Linked DNA regions of Rhodopirellula bahusiensis. The protein of the gene in region 1 binds, or shares a complex with, the protein of each later gene. Links are inferred from orthologs where the notes say so. Each region holds a gene or a part of one and is shown on either strand. Other genes may lie near its edges.

The links.
Region 2: the proteins of CEE69_RS24225 (region 1) and lpdA are in contact, whole or in part, in a crystal structure (PDB 1EBD), measured with the Geobacillus stearothermophilus proteins. The link is inferred for Rhodopirellula bahusiensis from one-to-one orthologs. Residues at the interface, in WP_033016211.1 of Geobacillus stearothermophilus: Ile130, Ala131, Met132, Pro133, Arg136, Arg140, Glu141, Asn155, Arg157; in WP_049624544.1 of Geobacillus stearothermophilus: Pro340, Ser341, Asp344, Tyr345, Arg403, Asp406, Val408, Glu431, Ala432, Gly433, Asp438.

What each region holds. Positions count from the first base shown.
Region 1 is NZ_NIZW01000023.1:1,022-8,095, reverse strand. The notes cover bases 1-2,994. They hold CEE69_RS24225 (2-oxo acid dehydrogenase subunit E2), read left to right. Parts: upstream 1-794; coding sequence 795-2,195; downstream 2,196-2,994. Other genes in these bases: CEE69_RS24220 (lactoylglutathione lyase family protein), read left to right, coding at 2,551-2,994; aceE (pyruvate dehydrogenase (acetyl-transferring), homodimeric type), read left to right, coding at 1-657. Outside these bases: more of CEE69_RS24220, read left to right, coding at 2,995-3,057; CEE69_RS24215 (S9 family peptidase), read right to left, coding at 3,270-5,228; CEE69_RS24210 (arylsulfatase), read right to left, coding at 5,745-7,074.
Region 2 is NZ_NIZW01000002.1:906-8,396, forward strand. What follows is about bases 1,480-4,285. They hold lpdA (dihydrolipoyl dehydrogenase), read right to left. Parts: upstream 3,694-4,285; coding sequence 2,266-3,693; downstream 1,480-2,265. Other genes in these bases: CEE69_RS02730 (S9 family peptidase), read right to left, coding at 1,480-1,921; rpsD (30S ribosomal protein S4), read right to left, coding at 3,789-4,285. Also shown: more of CEE69_RS02730, read right to left, coding at 1-1,479; more of rpsD, read right to left, coding at 4,286-4,397; CEE69_RS02750 (Gfo/Idh/MocA family oxidoreductase), read right to left, coding at 4,708-6,090; CEE69_RS02760 (WYL domain-containing protein), read right to left, coding at 6,510-6,893; CEE69_RS02765 (family 16 glycoside hydrolase), read right to left, coding at 7,023-7,491. UniProt on the Escherichia coli protein: Lipoamide dehydrogenase is a component of the glycine cleavage system as well as of the alpha-ketoacid dehydrogenase complexes.

The DNA.
Region 1 (7,074 bases):
CACGAAGGCTTGAAACGGATGTATGAACAGGGCGAAGAATGCCTGTACTACATCACCGCAGAGAACGATCCATACAACCAACCTGAAATGCCCGAAGGTTGCGAAGATGGCATCGTGAAGGGGATGTACAAGTTCAAGAGCCGCGATGTCGATGGTGCCAAAGCACGCGTGCAACTGTTCGGCAGCGGTGCGATCCTGAACTGTGCGTTGAAGGCCCAAGAAATCTTGGCCGAGAAGTACAACATTGCCAGCGATGTTTGGTCCGTGACCAGCTACACGTTGCTGCGTCGTGACGCTCATGCGGTTGAACGTTGGAACCGTCTGCACCCGACCGAAACGCCTCGCAAGAGCTACCTCGAGGAAGTACTCGAAGGAGTCGAAGGTCCGTTCATCTCGGCCAGCGATTACGTGCGTGCTCTCGGCGAACAGCTCACCCCTTGGATCCCAGGCGACTACTACGTTCTGGGCACCGACGGCATGGGCCGCAGCGAAACCCGCGAAGCCCTGCGTCGACACTTCGAAGTCGATGCCGAGTCGATCACGATCGCTACCCTCGGACGTTTGGCAAAGGCCGGAACGTTCGAAGCCACAGATGTGGCCCAAGCAATCAAAGACTTGGACTACGATGCCGACAAAATCGATCCGTACTTCGCCTGATCTTGCCGGACAAACGCGAGCGTCGTTTGCTTCGAGCGGCATTGAATTCAATCGTTCCCGGTTGCCGGGAACATCGCCGCCAGCGAACGACCGAGCGTCTCAAACTTCTCAAATCACACTCCTGACATATCTTTCCCATGACTGAAGTCAAACTTCCCGAACTCGGCGATGGCATCGAATCTGGCGATGTCCTTGAAATTTTTGTTGCCGTCGGTGACGTGATCACCGAAGGCCAGGACATCGTGGAAATGGAAACGGACAAAGCGACCGTTCCCGTGGCCAGCGATGTGGGTGGCAAAGTCACCAAGATCTCGGTCGGCGAAGGTGACACCGTTCCAATTGGCGGTGTGTTGATCGAAGTCGAAGCTGCCGCAGGAGCTGAATCGGCTCCCGCCCCGGCCGCTCCCGCTGAGCCCGAAAAGAAGCCTGAGCCAACACCGGAACCGGCTGCCGCTGCACCGACCCCGGAACCACCAGCTCCGAAGCCAGCCGCGCCAGCTGCACCACCGGTCGCTCAACCTGCCGCAACACCAGCTGCTCAGACTCCGGCCGTCGCGGACGAACCCGATGCACCTGCTGATGCGGGCGGATCGATTCCCGCGGGTCCAGCCATTCGTCGTTTCGCTCGCGAAACGGGTGTGAACTTGGCCAGCGTCACCGGAACCGGTGCTGGCGGTCGCATCACCCGTGATGACGTGTTGGCCGTTGTTCGTTCGGCCAGTCAAAAAGCAGCCGCTCCGGCCGCCAAAGCAGCTCCCGCTGCCGGCAAAGCCGCACCTCGAACCAACGTCACCTCCGGCGATTTGCCTGGAACCCCCGACTCAGACGACTACGGTCCGATTCGTGTCGAGCGAATGAGCAAGATCCGAAAAACGATCTCGGCTCAAATGCATTTGTCTTGGTCCACCGTTCCACGCGTGACCAACTTCGACGATGCGGACATCACGGACCTCGAACGACTTCGCCAGAGCAGCAAAGAGGATTACGCCGCTCAAGGCTTGAAACTGACCACCATGCCGTTCCTAGTCAAAGCCGTCGCGACCGCGCTTCGTCATCACCCATCGCTCAACGCGGTGATCGATTCCGAAAACCAACAAGTGATCTACAAGGATTACGTCAACGTCGGTATCGCAGTGGACACGGACAACGGCCTGGTCGTTCCCGTGATGCACAACGCTGATCAAATGGGCATCCCCGACACGGCTCGCAACATCGCCGAAATGGCAGGTAAAGTTCGTGGCGGCAAGTTCGGCGTCAACGACCTGCGTGGAGGTTCGTTCACGATCAGCAACCTCGGTGCAATCGGTGGCCAATACAGCACGCCAATCGTTAACGTTCCCGAAGTCGCGATTCTGTTGGTCGGCCGTTCACGAAAGTTGCCCGTTGTCATGCCCGACGATTCGATCCAACCTCGCCTGATGATGCCGCTCAGCCTCTCGTACGACCACCGCTTGGTCGACGGCGGAACCGCGGCTCGCTTCCTCAACGATGTGATCGGATACCTGCAAGCCCCAAGTCGCTTGCTGTTGGCTCTCTAATCCTCCAAAGAACAACGGTCGGCTTCTCGGTCAACCGTTCATGGTTTGGTGAAACCCGCCAAACCAACATGAAATGCGAACAGGCCGAGTCAACCCGACTCGGCCTGTCTTTCTGCGCGGCCCCAAACCAAATGCAACAACCGCGGTCATAAACCCTTCGACGACAGAATCGTTTGCGGCATGTCGCGGTCAAAACGCTTCGTCGAAGGTAGCTGGGCTTATAAACTGATGAGCGTCATCGCTTTCTGAATGGTTCAGAGAGCATCGTTGGCGGATTTTGGAACTCGAAGACAATCACTTCACGATCGGTCTGTCAGTTGATCGATGTTGCTCCCTTTCTTCGTCGAGATCAACCATGACCTATCCCCGCACATTTTCCCACATCGGTCTTTCGGTGACTGACTTGGATGCAGCCGTTAAGTTTTATACCGAGACACTGGGTTGGTACGTCATCATGCCACCGACCGAAATCGTTGCGGATGAGTCTGCGATTGGGGTGATGTGCAACGACGTCTTCGGCGAAGGATGGGAACGGTTCCGAATCGCTCACCTGTCCACCGGTGACAAGATCGGCGTTGAGATCTTCGAGTTCAAGAATGCCGAGAAGCCCAAAGACAATTTCGAATATTGGAAGACGGGCGTCTTTCACTTCTGCGTCCAAGACCCGGATGTGGAGGGACTCGCCAAACGCATCGTTGCCAATGGTGGCAAGCAAAGGATGCCTGTCCGTGAATATTTCCCGGGCGAGAAACCCTACCGGATGGTCTACTGTGAAGACCCCTTCGGCAACATCATCGAAATCTACTCGCACAGCTACGAACTGACCTACTCGGCTGGCGCGTACCAAGGCGATGCAAACTAACTCTGTGGCGTTTGTCGAACTCGATTCAGTGGAATGGTGTTCCACAGATCGCAAGCCATGCATCAAGCTTCACAGTCGCTATCACGCTCCGTGGATCATCAAAGAAAACTATTTTGTTGATGGGTCGCAAGTCTTGGAAGCGATACGCCGTCTCCGCCCTTCAATGAAGACACTTGTCGACGGCGAACTCTCGACACAGCCGGACGAGCCAGCTATTGCGGACTCGATGACGTTGGCATCGGCCCCGGCGGAAGATTCTCTAGCAGGTAGCGGGTGATGAGCATTCGAACGTGCACCTCCGTGCCTTTTCCTTCGCGAAGTCCGTGGTCGCGGTTTGGGTACACCATGTAGTCGAAAGGCTTGCCCAGTTCGATCAACCGATCGACCAAACCTTCGATGATTTGAATGTGCGTGTTGGTTTCGCCTGATCCGGTGACAATCAACAGCTTGCCTTTCAGCCCGTCTGCAAATCCCAGTGGAGCAGAACGAGCGTATCCGTCAGCATTCACCTCCGGAGTACGCATGTAGATCTCTTGGAACCAAGCGTTGTAGAGATGCGGTTGCGGCTTGGGAACAACCGCAATCCCGAGCTGATACACATCGGGTTTGCGAAACAACGCGTTGAGCGTATTTGATCCACCACCGCTCCAACCCCAAATTCCAACGCGCGAAAGATCCACGTAGGAACGAGTGCGTGCCAGTTCTTGTATGGCGGCCGCCTGCTCCTCAGTCGACAAAGGACCGAGGCTGCCGAAGATGCTTCTTCGCCAGGCGGCACCCTTGGGCGAGGGTGTGCCACGGTTGTCGATCGACACGACAATGTATCCCAGGTCAGCGATCGTGCGATGAAAGTCAACTTGAGCGGCACCCCAACGATCGAGCACCGTCTGCAAGTAGGGTTCCCCATAGACGTAAACGAACACGGGGTAGCGTTTCGTCTCATCAAAGTCGCGAGGTTTGATCATGCTCGCGTCGACGGTCACGTCTTTTGTAATTTGTAGTTGAATGAACTCCGCCGGACGGGCAATGACCTCATCAGCCCTTGCCCGCAGTTCGCTGTTTTCCTCCAGCGTCCGAATCGAGCGGTGTTCCGGTATGGTGACCAAATCCACAACCGGCGGCGTGTTCAACGTCGAATATGTGTGAAACGCCCACTTCCGGTCAGGAGAAAACTGATACTCATGCCAACCGGGTTGGTCACCCGGAGTGATTCGTTCCAGAGTTCCTGATCCATCCAGAGGAACGCGGTGCAGATACCGTTGCGTGCCGTTTTCAGGCGACGCATAGAAGTAGTACCAACCGTTTGCTTCATCGACGACATCGCCCGGTGCCGCACGATCGATGATGTCGTATTCGCCAGGTGTCAGGAGCTGAATCATCTTTCCATCACCTGTGATCGTGAAAGCCTGACGCCATCCATCCTTTTCGCTCAAGAAGAGAAACCGCTTGCCTCCATCGAGCCATTGGATCCCCGAATTGATCCCGTGACTTCCGACAGCCCAAGCCTCATTTGTTTCTTCGAAAATGGGAAACACGGGTCCGCCAACCTTCGCCAGCAAAACCTCGCGTTTGTCACGAAAGCGACTGAGTCGTTCCACCAAGACTTCGGCCGAATTCTCCGGCCAGGAGACTTCGCCGAGGTAGCCACCGTCCTCAGGGAATTCGATTGCCAGCCAAGTGATGGAACCGGCGTCATCACCGATCACATCGACCACCCCCACTCGCAGCTTCGGGATCTTTGTCCCCACGCGAGCGAATTGATTCTGCTGCACGCTGGGATACGAGGGGTCATCGGGAACCAGCACGTTCCGCAAGCGAACCTCACTCGAGTCCGATTCGACGAACAAAACTCGCTGTCCGTCAGGACTCCAACTGATGTCCTGGTATGACACATCAGGTTGCATGGACTCTGCAGTCAGTTTTCGCTTCTCGCCGGACTGCAGGTCGAGCACATTCCAACTTCGGCCGTCTTTTTGCAAGCGCTTTGTACCATCCGGTGACAGTAGATGATTGGAAACGCCGACTTGTTCATTTCCGTCGGCGATGCGTTGCTTGCCTGAGGCGGCATCGTAGACAACTCGAATCGCCTTTCCCGTTTCCTCATCCAATTCGCGTACTAGATAGCCCGAACTGTCCAACAACCATTCCGCTCGGAAGGGCTTGGCACGCATCTCGCCTCTCTCATAGATCGCCTCGAGTCGAGGACGAGACCTCTCTAGCAAATCAGCGGTGGAAACCGACTGGGTAAAACCTTTGTTTGTACCGAGTGCAACCAAAGTCGCGGCGAGGAGGAAAAAGGCGGAAACATGGAAGCGGCGCATCATATGTGTTCTCATCGTGATGTCGTACTGGATAGCAAGACCGCGTCCTGGTCTCGCATGAACGACCTGCAACCGCCAAATCCAATCAGGTCGATTGCAGTTTGGCAAAAGGCCAGCGAAGTGAAAGGGGGGCGTCGCATTTCAAAGGGAGCGCGACGCAAACGTTCACGACCAGGCATCGTACCGTTATCACTCGCTCAGAACGCGAGGGCTCAACTGAAGCCACTCAATGCCGCCGCTGAAACGGCATGGTGATTAGGAGCAGACAAATTCGCCCCAAAGTTTATCAGCTTTGGAATGTCATTGAACTTGATGGAAACAAACGCTCGCGCCGAACGGGCGACGCGAGCGTTCGAGCAAACTGGATCAGCGACCACCCATGCTGGATTCAATCTGTTTTTGGATCTTCTCCAGATTGAACGAACCAGGTGTTTGGCTCGGCGGGAACTCCTTCATTGTCATCAGGAACTTCCCTGCAAACTGCTGCATCGGAGCCAACACAAACACTCGCGACAAGAACCAATCGTTGTACATCGTTGCGTTGTGCTGTGCCTTTTCAAAGGGATCGCGACGCAAGTTGAACAACAACGGAACACGAAGTTCGGTGAAAGGCTCACGCCAAACTTCAAAGGCCATTCCGCGATTTTCAAGGAAGACGGCTTTCCAGTCTTCGTAGCGGATTGCAACGATCTGTCCGTCGTCGTTCACGTACATGAACTCTTTACGAGGCGACTCGTCGGTCTTCCCGGTCAAGTAGTCCAGCTGGTTGTAACCATCGATATGGTTCTTGTAGCTGCGACCGTTTAGCTCGACCCCCTTGAGCAGTTGCTCCTTGATGTCGGTTGAACCAGCGGCAGCGGCGAAGGTTGGCAACCAATCTTCGTGTGCGAGGACACCGTTCAGAACAGTTCCGGGTTTGAACTTGCCGGGCCAACGAACGTAACAAGGCACACGGTAAGCACCTTCCCAATTCGAATTCTTTTCGTTGCGGAACGGAGTCGTGCCAGCATCGGGCCAAGTGTTGTAGTGAGGACCATTGTCGGTCGAGTACTGAACGATCGTGTTGTCAGCAATTCCGAGCTCATCCAACAAGTCAAGCAACTCGCCGACTTGCATGTCGTGCTCGATCATTCCGTCGGTGTATTCGTCATTCCCTTTGTGACGATGTTCTTCCTTGACGTGTGTGCGGAAGTGCATTCGCGTTCCATTCCACCAGCAAAAGAATGGCTTGTCAGCCTTGTGTTGACGAGTGATGAAATCCTTCGCCGCAGCGATCGTTTCTTCGTCGATCGTTTCCATTCGCTTCTTCGTGAGAGGCCCGGTGTCTTCGATTTTGCCATCAGCCGTGGCTTTGATCACGCCGCGAGGGCCGAACGCTTGGATGAACGTCCGTCCGTCTGCCATCTTCATGTCAGCCGGGTAGTCTTCGTTCTCTGGTTCTTCTTCGGCGTTGAGGTGATATAGATTGCCGAGGAATTCATCGAAACCATGTTGAGTCGGCAAGTGTTCGTCGCGGTCGCCTTGGTGGTTCTTGCCGAATTGGCCGGTTGAATATCCGAGACTCTTCATGACAGTCGCCATGGTGACATCAGTCTTCTGCCAACCTTCTTTTGCACCGGGCAGTCCAACCTTGGTCATCCCGCTGCGGACCGGAACGCTGCCGCTGATAAAAGCGGCTCGACCAGCGGTACATGAT
Region 2 (7,491 bases), on another replicon or contig:
TTCCGCCGTATTTGTCCAAGACCGTCTGGCCGGCTGGTTCGCCGTAAACATGAACAAGCAAAGGTATGCTCTTCGAGGCCAGGCTCTCGATCGTTCCGTCCTTTCCGACCGGCATCATGATCCACACATCGAGCTCCACATCCGCGGAGGCGGGATCGTCGGTGAATTCGCCGATTGGCAATCGCACAAACTCTGTGTGAACCGGAGCGAGCTTCTCGAGAGATTCCTCCAGTTCCTCATTGTTCGAGAACGTTTTCAACTGCTTGTAAGGGTCAAGCTGAACCAATCTTTTCACGGGAGCGGAATTGAAGTCAGACCAGGATTCGATGGCGTACTGAGCAGTGGGGCTGATCGAATAGGTGTATGTGCCGCCGTTCTCGGGAGACAGGAGTTGCGGCGTCGTCTTCGGTTGGCCCGCCAGTCCTTGTTCGAGCGACACTCGGTACAGGGCTCGTTGCGAGGGGTGTTCGGGCGACGCGATGAAGTCGATGTGAGTGCCCTCTTTCGCGACGGCGGCGATTGAGATCACGTCCCAGGAACCGCCGGTCACAGGCGTGATTCTGGATGGCAGATTGGATTCCGCTTCCAATGAATCAGGGGAAGGAATTTCGATCGCTTCGATGTGTTGCCAACCCGATCGTTCGGATAGCCACAGCAGACGAGGCGATGGATTGCTCTCGTCATCGCTGGCGAGAACGGAGCCGGGAAGCCAGTGCAGTTCACGCTGATGACGCACCCACGCATCACTGATCTCGGTGTGAATGTTGATGCAGTGCCCCGTTTCAACATCGCACAAGAGCACGTGGTTTTGGTTTTGTTTCCGATTGAGTTGCTGAATCAACAAACGCTGGTTCGCGTGAGCAAACTCACTGGGCAACCAATCGACCGCGGCGATGTAGTTTTCGCGAGGGTCACCGGGCAGGTCCAACCACACCGTTTGCTTGGTTTTTCGATCCCAGACGCCGACCCTGGCGGATGAGTTGGTTTGGCCAACCTTTGGATAAGCGAATTCGATGGTTTGCGCATATCGCTCGGACGTGTTGTCGATCATCGTTTGGATCGGAACATCGTTGCTGTCCAGTTCCCAGAAAGCCAGTTTCTGACTGTTGGGGCTGAACCGGAGCCCGTTTTGCAAACCGAGTTCTTCTTCGTAGACCCAATCGAACGTTCCGCTGATGAGTTTGGGATCGTCTGAGCCAGCAACCATTTGAAGGTCACCGGTTTCGCAGTCCTCCAGGTACAAATCGTTGTCGCGAACGAAGGCAATCGATTGTCCATCGGGAGCGAAGGTCGCAAACATGGTTTTCGCGTCGGGAGCGTCTTCTCCACCCACCTTTCGCCATTTCGTGTCTGGTGAATCGGTGCTCACGTCTTTCAGCCAATAGTCGCCACGCGTGTGTTTTCGCCAGACTCGTCGAGTGTTGTTGAAGACGAGCAGGGTTTGGTCGTCGGACGAAAGCGTCCACTCACGGATGCCGATTGGCTTGCGAGTGTCTTTGTCCGAATCGGTGTCCTGTGAGTCATCGCTCTGTGTCTCATCGCCTCGTGTTACGGCGTCTGGCGAATCCAGGTCGCCTTCCTCCGCTGGCAACAAGAACTTTTCGCGAGGCACGATGGTTGTCGATTCCATCTCCGGGATCGAAACCTGGTCCAGCGTCGGGCCATCTTTGCCAGTCTTTCGTTCCCACAGAACGTCTTCGGTGTCATCCCATTGCAGCGTTCGCGACTTTGACCGGAAGTCGGATGTCTTGAAAAGCCGACGCAAAGACAGTTTCGCCAGATCCTTTTTGGGCGGCGACGGAGGGGCCACGGTTGATTCCGGCGATTCAGCCAGGACAGGCGAAGTCGTCGGTGGTAGGAAACCAAGGAAGGCAGCGGTTAGAGCCAAGGTGGCCAAAGCGAAACGTCGACGGGCGAGCATGCAGCACCATTGTTAGCAGGAACGAAGGTGTGCAGTTTGGCTTGCCGAGCGAGCCGTTTCCACCATGTCGCGAAGAAACCGTGGCAGCGGGAGAAACCAGGCCGGCAATCTCGCCTGAAGGCAGCGAGGGCGTGGTGGGTTTTGCCGTGCGGGGTGGTCGCCTCGCTTTTTGGCAAAGCATCGACGTGGAGCCATGTGGGACATGGCCTACGGGGAGCCGGGTTCGATTAGGATTTGAGCGAGATGGGCCATTGCAAATTAAACAATTCAAATTGGCACTTGGCGGTGACGTGCTTGGCACCACCTGTGGCTCTGTGGTCCTGAGCCACTTTTACGCTTCCCGATCACTTCCGCTTTGGTTTGTAGATCTCGGTCGCGGTTCCGAAGTGGACTTCGCCGGCGTTCATCAACGTTTCGCTGAGCGTTGGGTGTGGGTGAACGGATTCGGTGATGTCGGTCACTTCGCAGCCCATTTCGATTGCCAGCACAGCTTCGGCGATCAGCTCACCGGCACCGGTTCCGACAATGCCGCAGCCGAGCACGCGATGCGTTTCTGGATCGACCAGCCACTTGGTCAAACCGTTCGTCACGCCGATCGCTTGAGCACGACCGCTGGCGGCCCAAGGGTAGACCTCGACGTCGACCTTGCGGCCGGCGGCTTTGGCTTCACCTTCGGTCAGACCCGCCCAAGCGATTTCAGGATCGGTGAACACGACGGCCGGGATGGCGGCTTTGTCGAAGGCGACGTTCTTGCCGGCCAAAACTTCTGCGGCAACTCTGCCTTCGTGAGTGGCTTTGTGAGCCAGCATTGGGTCGCCGGCGACGTCGCCGATGGCCAAGATGTTCGGGTCGGCGGTTCGTTGTTGTTCGTCACAAACGATGAAGCCGCGTTCGTTGACTTCGACTTGGGTGTTTTCCAGTCCCAGGCCACGGGTGACGGGACGACGGCCGATGCTAATCAGGACTCGGTCGTAGGATTCGGTGCCGAACTTGTTTGGGCCCTCGAAGCTGACCACGACTTTGTCGCCGTCTTCGGCCAGCGAACCGACTTTGGTGTTCAAGAAGATGCGACCGTCGCACATCTTGTCGACTTTTTTCGCGAGCGGTTTGACGAGGTCACGGTCGGCACCGGGCAGCAAACCTTCGCCGAGTTCGACCACGCTGACCTTGGAACCCAAGTGAGCATAGACGGTTCCCATTTCCAAGCCGATGTAGCCGCCACCGACGACGAGCAAGGTTTCGGGAATGTCTTTGAGTGCCAACGCACCGGTGCTGTCCATGACTCGGTCGCTGCCGATGTCAAACGCGGGTGGCATGGCGGGAACACTGCCGGTTGCGACGATGCACTTGTCGAACGTCAGCTTGCCGCCTTCTGGGATCGACTCGTGATCGCCTTCGAGCTTGAGTTCGTTGGAGCTGACAAACGAACCGCGAGCTTGGATGACGGTGACGTTGCGGCGTTTTGCCAGGCCGCCGAGTCCGCCGGTCAGGTTGTCGATCACCTTGTCTTTGCGAGCCCGGACGACGTCGACGTCAATCTTGGGTGCGCCGGAGTATTCGATGCCCCACTCTGATTTCAGTTCTTCCACTTCACTGATGACCTTGGCCACGTGAAGCAACGCTTTGCTGGGAATGCAACCACGGATCAGGCAGGTGCCACCGAGGCGAGGTTCCGCTTCGACGATGGTGACTTCCATCCCTTCGTCAGCTGCCAAAAAAGCCGCCGCGTATCCACCGGGGCCACCACCGAGAACGACAACCGGAGCGTGCATGATTGAAACCAGAGTAAAAAAAGGGCGATTCGGGAAAGGAAACGGCCGCGTGAAAACCACGCGGCCGATGAGTTGCAATCCGTTGTTGACCCGCCTTAGCGAGACAAGAATTCGACGACGCTGTTAGCGTCGACGGGCAGGCTGATGTCAACCGCACCTGGCAGCGACAAGACGGTCGCTCGCAGCGTTTCGCTGTCGAACGAGACCCAGTCCAGTCCGTCTGGTGGCGAGTTGGCGATCACGCCACGGTACAAGTTCTTCAAGTTTTCGCGGCCGCGAACTTCAATCAAATCGCCGGCGCGAAGCATGTAGCCGGGCTTGGTGACTTTCACGCCGTTGACGCGGAAGTGACCGTGGGTGATGCCCTGGCGAGCTTGGGGGCGAGTCTTTGTGAAGCCAACGCGGCGGACAACGTTGTCCAAACGACGTTCGCACATCAGCAACAACAATTCCCCGGTGTTGCCCGATTTACGGCCAACGTTTTCAAAGTAACGACGGAGTTGGCGTTCGCCCAATCCGTAGTAGTGTTTGATCTTTTGCTTCTCCATCAAAGCCGCACCGTAGTTACTCGGGCGACGACCGCGAGTGTGCATCCCTGGTGGTTGCGGACGACGGTCCATCGCACGAGATGCGCCGGCTGTTTCGTAAAGCATCGTGCCGAGGCGGCGATTGATGCGGGCTTTTGGTCCTGTGTAACGTGCCATCGTGACTTTCACGGTTGTGCTAAACGTCGCAGCTGATCGACTCTGAACCGATGGTCACCGAAGGCCGGATGCAAACGGAAATTCCGTGTGTGCTCCAATTCAGTGACCCGTTTCGCGAGCGAATCCTCGTTCAAGAACGAGGCTGCAAAAACGACGTGCAGCGGGGAATTGCGGCGTGTTCCTTCGTGTCGTCCGCCATTGGACACACGTGTTCACGCCAGAATTTTGAAAACGGGGCCGCAAGTGTCGTCGTTGGGCCCCGTTTTGACAAGAGGAATGAAAGTCAATCGATCACAGAATCGACCGGATTTCAGCTCGCCGCGTGGGTTTCGGCTGAAAATCCTTCCCGCGACTTGCGACTCATCAGCCCATTGGCTTGCTCGTCGTCGACAAATCGCTCGGCTTTCGGGTCCCATTTCAATTCACGGCCCAACATCAACGCAATGTTACACAGGTGACACGAGGTCATTGTGCGGTGGTGCGACCACACGTCTGAGATCGGCTGACCGCCGTCTTCAATGCAGGCAAAAAAGTTTGCCATGTGGCTCATTGCTTCTTTTCCTTTGCGAAGCTCAGCGATTTTCGCGTCGAGCTTGGCGTTGTCCTCATCGGTCAGTTGGTCGACGGGAGCACCAGTCAGCTTGCCGCGGTTGACGAAGATCCGGCCTTTGTCGCCTTCGAACAGGATCCCGTTGGGGAAATCGATGTTCTCGTCTTCGCGTTTGTAGTGGTCGGTGACGACCATTTTCGAGCCGCTGTCAAACGTCAGCTCGATGTTGAACTTCATCGCCGTGTTGTAGCCATTGGGCAGGGAAGCTTCGCCGTTGAAGAACGAGTTCCAATTGAAATCCGCGGGAACGGTTTTGGGGAATTCGCCGGTGCCTTTGATCGTGGTCGGGCCGTTTTCACCGGGAGCCAACGCCCACTGAGCGATGTCGATGTGGTGGGCACCCCAGTCCGTCATTTTGCCGCCGGAATACTCGAAGTACCAACGGAAGAACTTGCGGCGTTCTTCGCAGTAATCGGCCTCGGACGCCGGCCCAACCCACATGTTCCAGTCCAAATCGTCGGGAGCTTCCTCGGTTTCAAATGGTCCGTCGCCAGGAGCACCGCCGATCGCGATGTAAGCGTTGACGTTGTCACCGACGTAACCCGACTGGACCATCGCGATGGCTTTTTGGAACAAGTCACCTGAGCTGCGTTGTTGGGTCCCGACTTGGAACACGCGGCCGGTTTCTTCGACGACTTTGCGGATCTGTTTTCCTTCGTCGATCGTCAGCGTCAATGGTTTTTCGCAGTACACATCCGCGCCGCTTTGCAAACAAGCGATCGCGATCGGCACGTGCCAGTGGTCGGGGGTCCCGATCGTGACAACGTCCGGCTTTTCCTTTTCCAGCATCTCGCGGTAGTCGCGGTACTTGTTCAGTTTGCCGTCGAAGTCTTGATTGAACTCTTCGGTGTGCAGGTCATCGACGTCGCAAACCGCCACCATCGTCGCAAACTTGGCGGCCCCGCGAGCGATCGAGCCGCCACGGTTGTAGCGTCCGCGGCTGCCACCGACGCCGATCGCTGCCAAGCGAAGTTTCTTGGTCTCTTCCGCCGCGATCAGCTTGGAAGAAGCGGTCATGGTCGAACCAGCGACAGCGCCCGCCAGGGCACTGGTTTTCAAGAATCCACGGCGTGAAGGTTGCATCGAAGGGGCTCCGGGAAATGGTTGGTTGGGGCGGCGGCTAGAGAAGGGCAGCGGCGACGCTTTGGTCGCCAAGTCGCCCTAGCCGGGATTTGCAGGGGCAGATGATAGCCCAAGCGGGCGACAGACGGAAATCGTCTACAGACTTGGCGATTGTGCGATTCGGCCGGGGTGATTGCAAATTGCAAAGTGAACATTGCAGTGAAGAGCCCAATCTGTAGGGCAGGTCTCATCTGGCGACCGCGTTGAACGCCCGGGGGGAGGGTGGCGTTGCGAGCGGTCCACGGGCCTCGCGAGCCCATCGTTGATCGGCCGTTGACCAACGCCAGTTGCGACCTGACCTACAGAATTGGCGTGGATCACTCCGTTGATCCAGCGTTGGAAAGATCTCATCGGACCGGGGAGGAAACGGTCCGGCTCGATCAGTCCAGTTCGACCATTTCGACGGGCATGATCACGTCGTCCGCATCGAGCAATTGAAAGTTGCTGCAACGTGAAAGGTGGAATTGGCGAGGTTGTTCGCGGCACAAGCAGAGGCCGAGGAATCGGTCGGAAGCTGCGAATCGGATGGGGCTGACGGTTCGGCGAGTTCGCTTGCCCTTGGAGTCGACGTAATCCAATTGCACGACAAATCGGTCACTGTCCGCCATCGCGGTCCGAAGCACCCGGGCGGGGCTCCATTTCGCGTTGGCACGTTTGCAAACTTGATCGTGCGAGCGAGCGAACGTTTCACCGGATGGAGCGAACGCGGTGGTGGCTTGTTCGCTGGCGTTGAATGCGGCGGGTGAAAGCGTTGCGACTGACATGGAAAACGGTCCGAAAGAACGAGGCGGCGGTGAATCAAACTTCGATGTTGATATGATCGCCACCGCCGTGACACGTTTGGTCACGACAGGCAGAGGGCTCCGCTTTTCGCGTCTTCCGTTTCGCTCAGATCAGCGTTTTCGCTGCTTCACGTATTCAACCGCGGCTTTTTCCAGGTCCGGGTCCAGCAGTCCGACTTGTTTGCCTTCTTGGATCGCGTTTTCCAGTGTTTGGCGGCCGTTCAGGACTCGGTAGGCGATCCATATCGCGCCGACTCGGTTGGCGGACGCGCAGTGCAGCAGTGCTTGATTGTCTGGATCGGCTGCCTGGAGCAATTGGCAAACCGCGTGAATTTTCTCGTCGGTCAGTTGCTGGTGGCCGCCAAAACGGACCGCGTGAAATTCCAGCCCCGCGTTTTTCACCAACGCCTCGTCGTCGAAGTCCAATTCGCGTTCGCTCCGCAGCGTGATCACTCGCTTGACGCCCGCCTTTTTCGCGGCCGCCAACGCTTCCGCGGTTGGTTGTCCGGCCAACCAGATCGGTCCGGCTCGGTGAACGTTGCGGGTGCCAGGCAGTTCCGCTTTCTCCAGCTTGTGATTC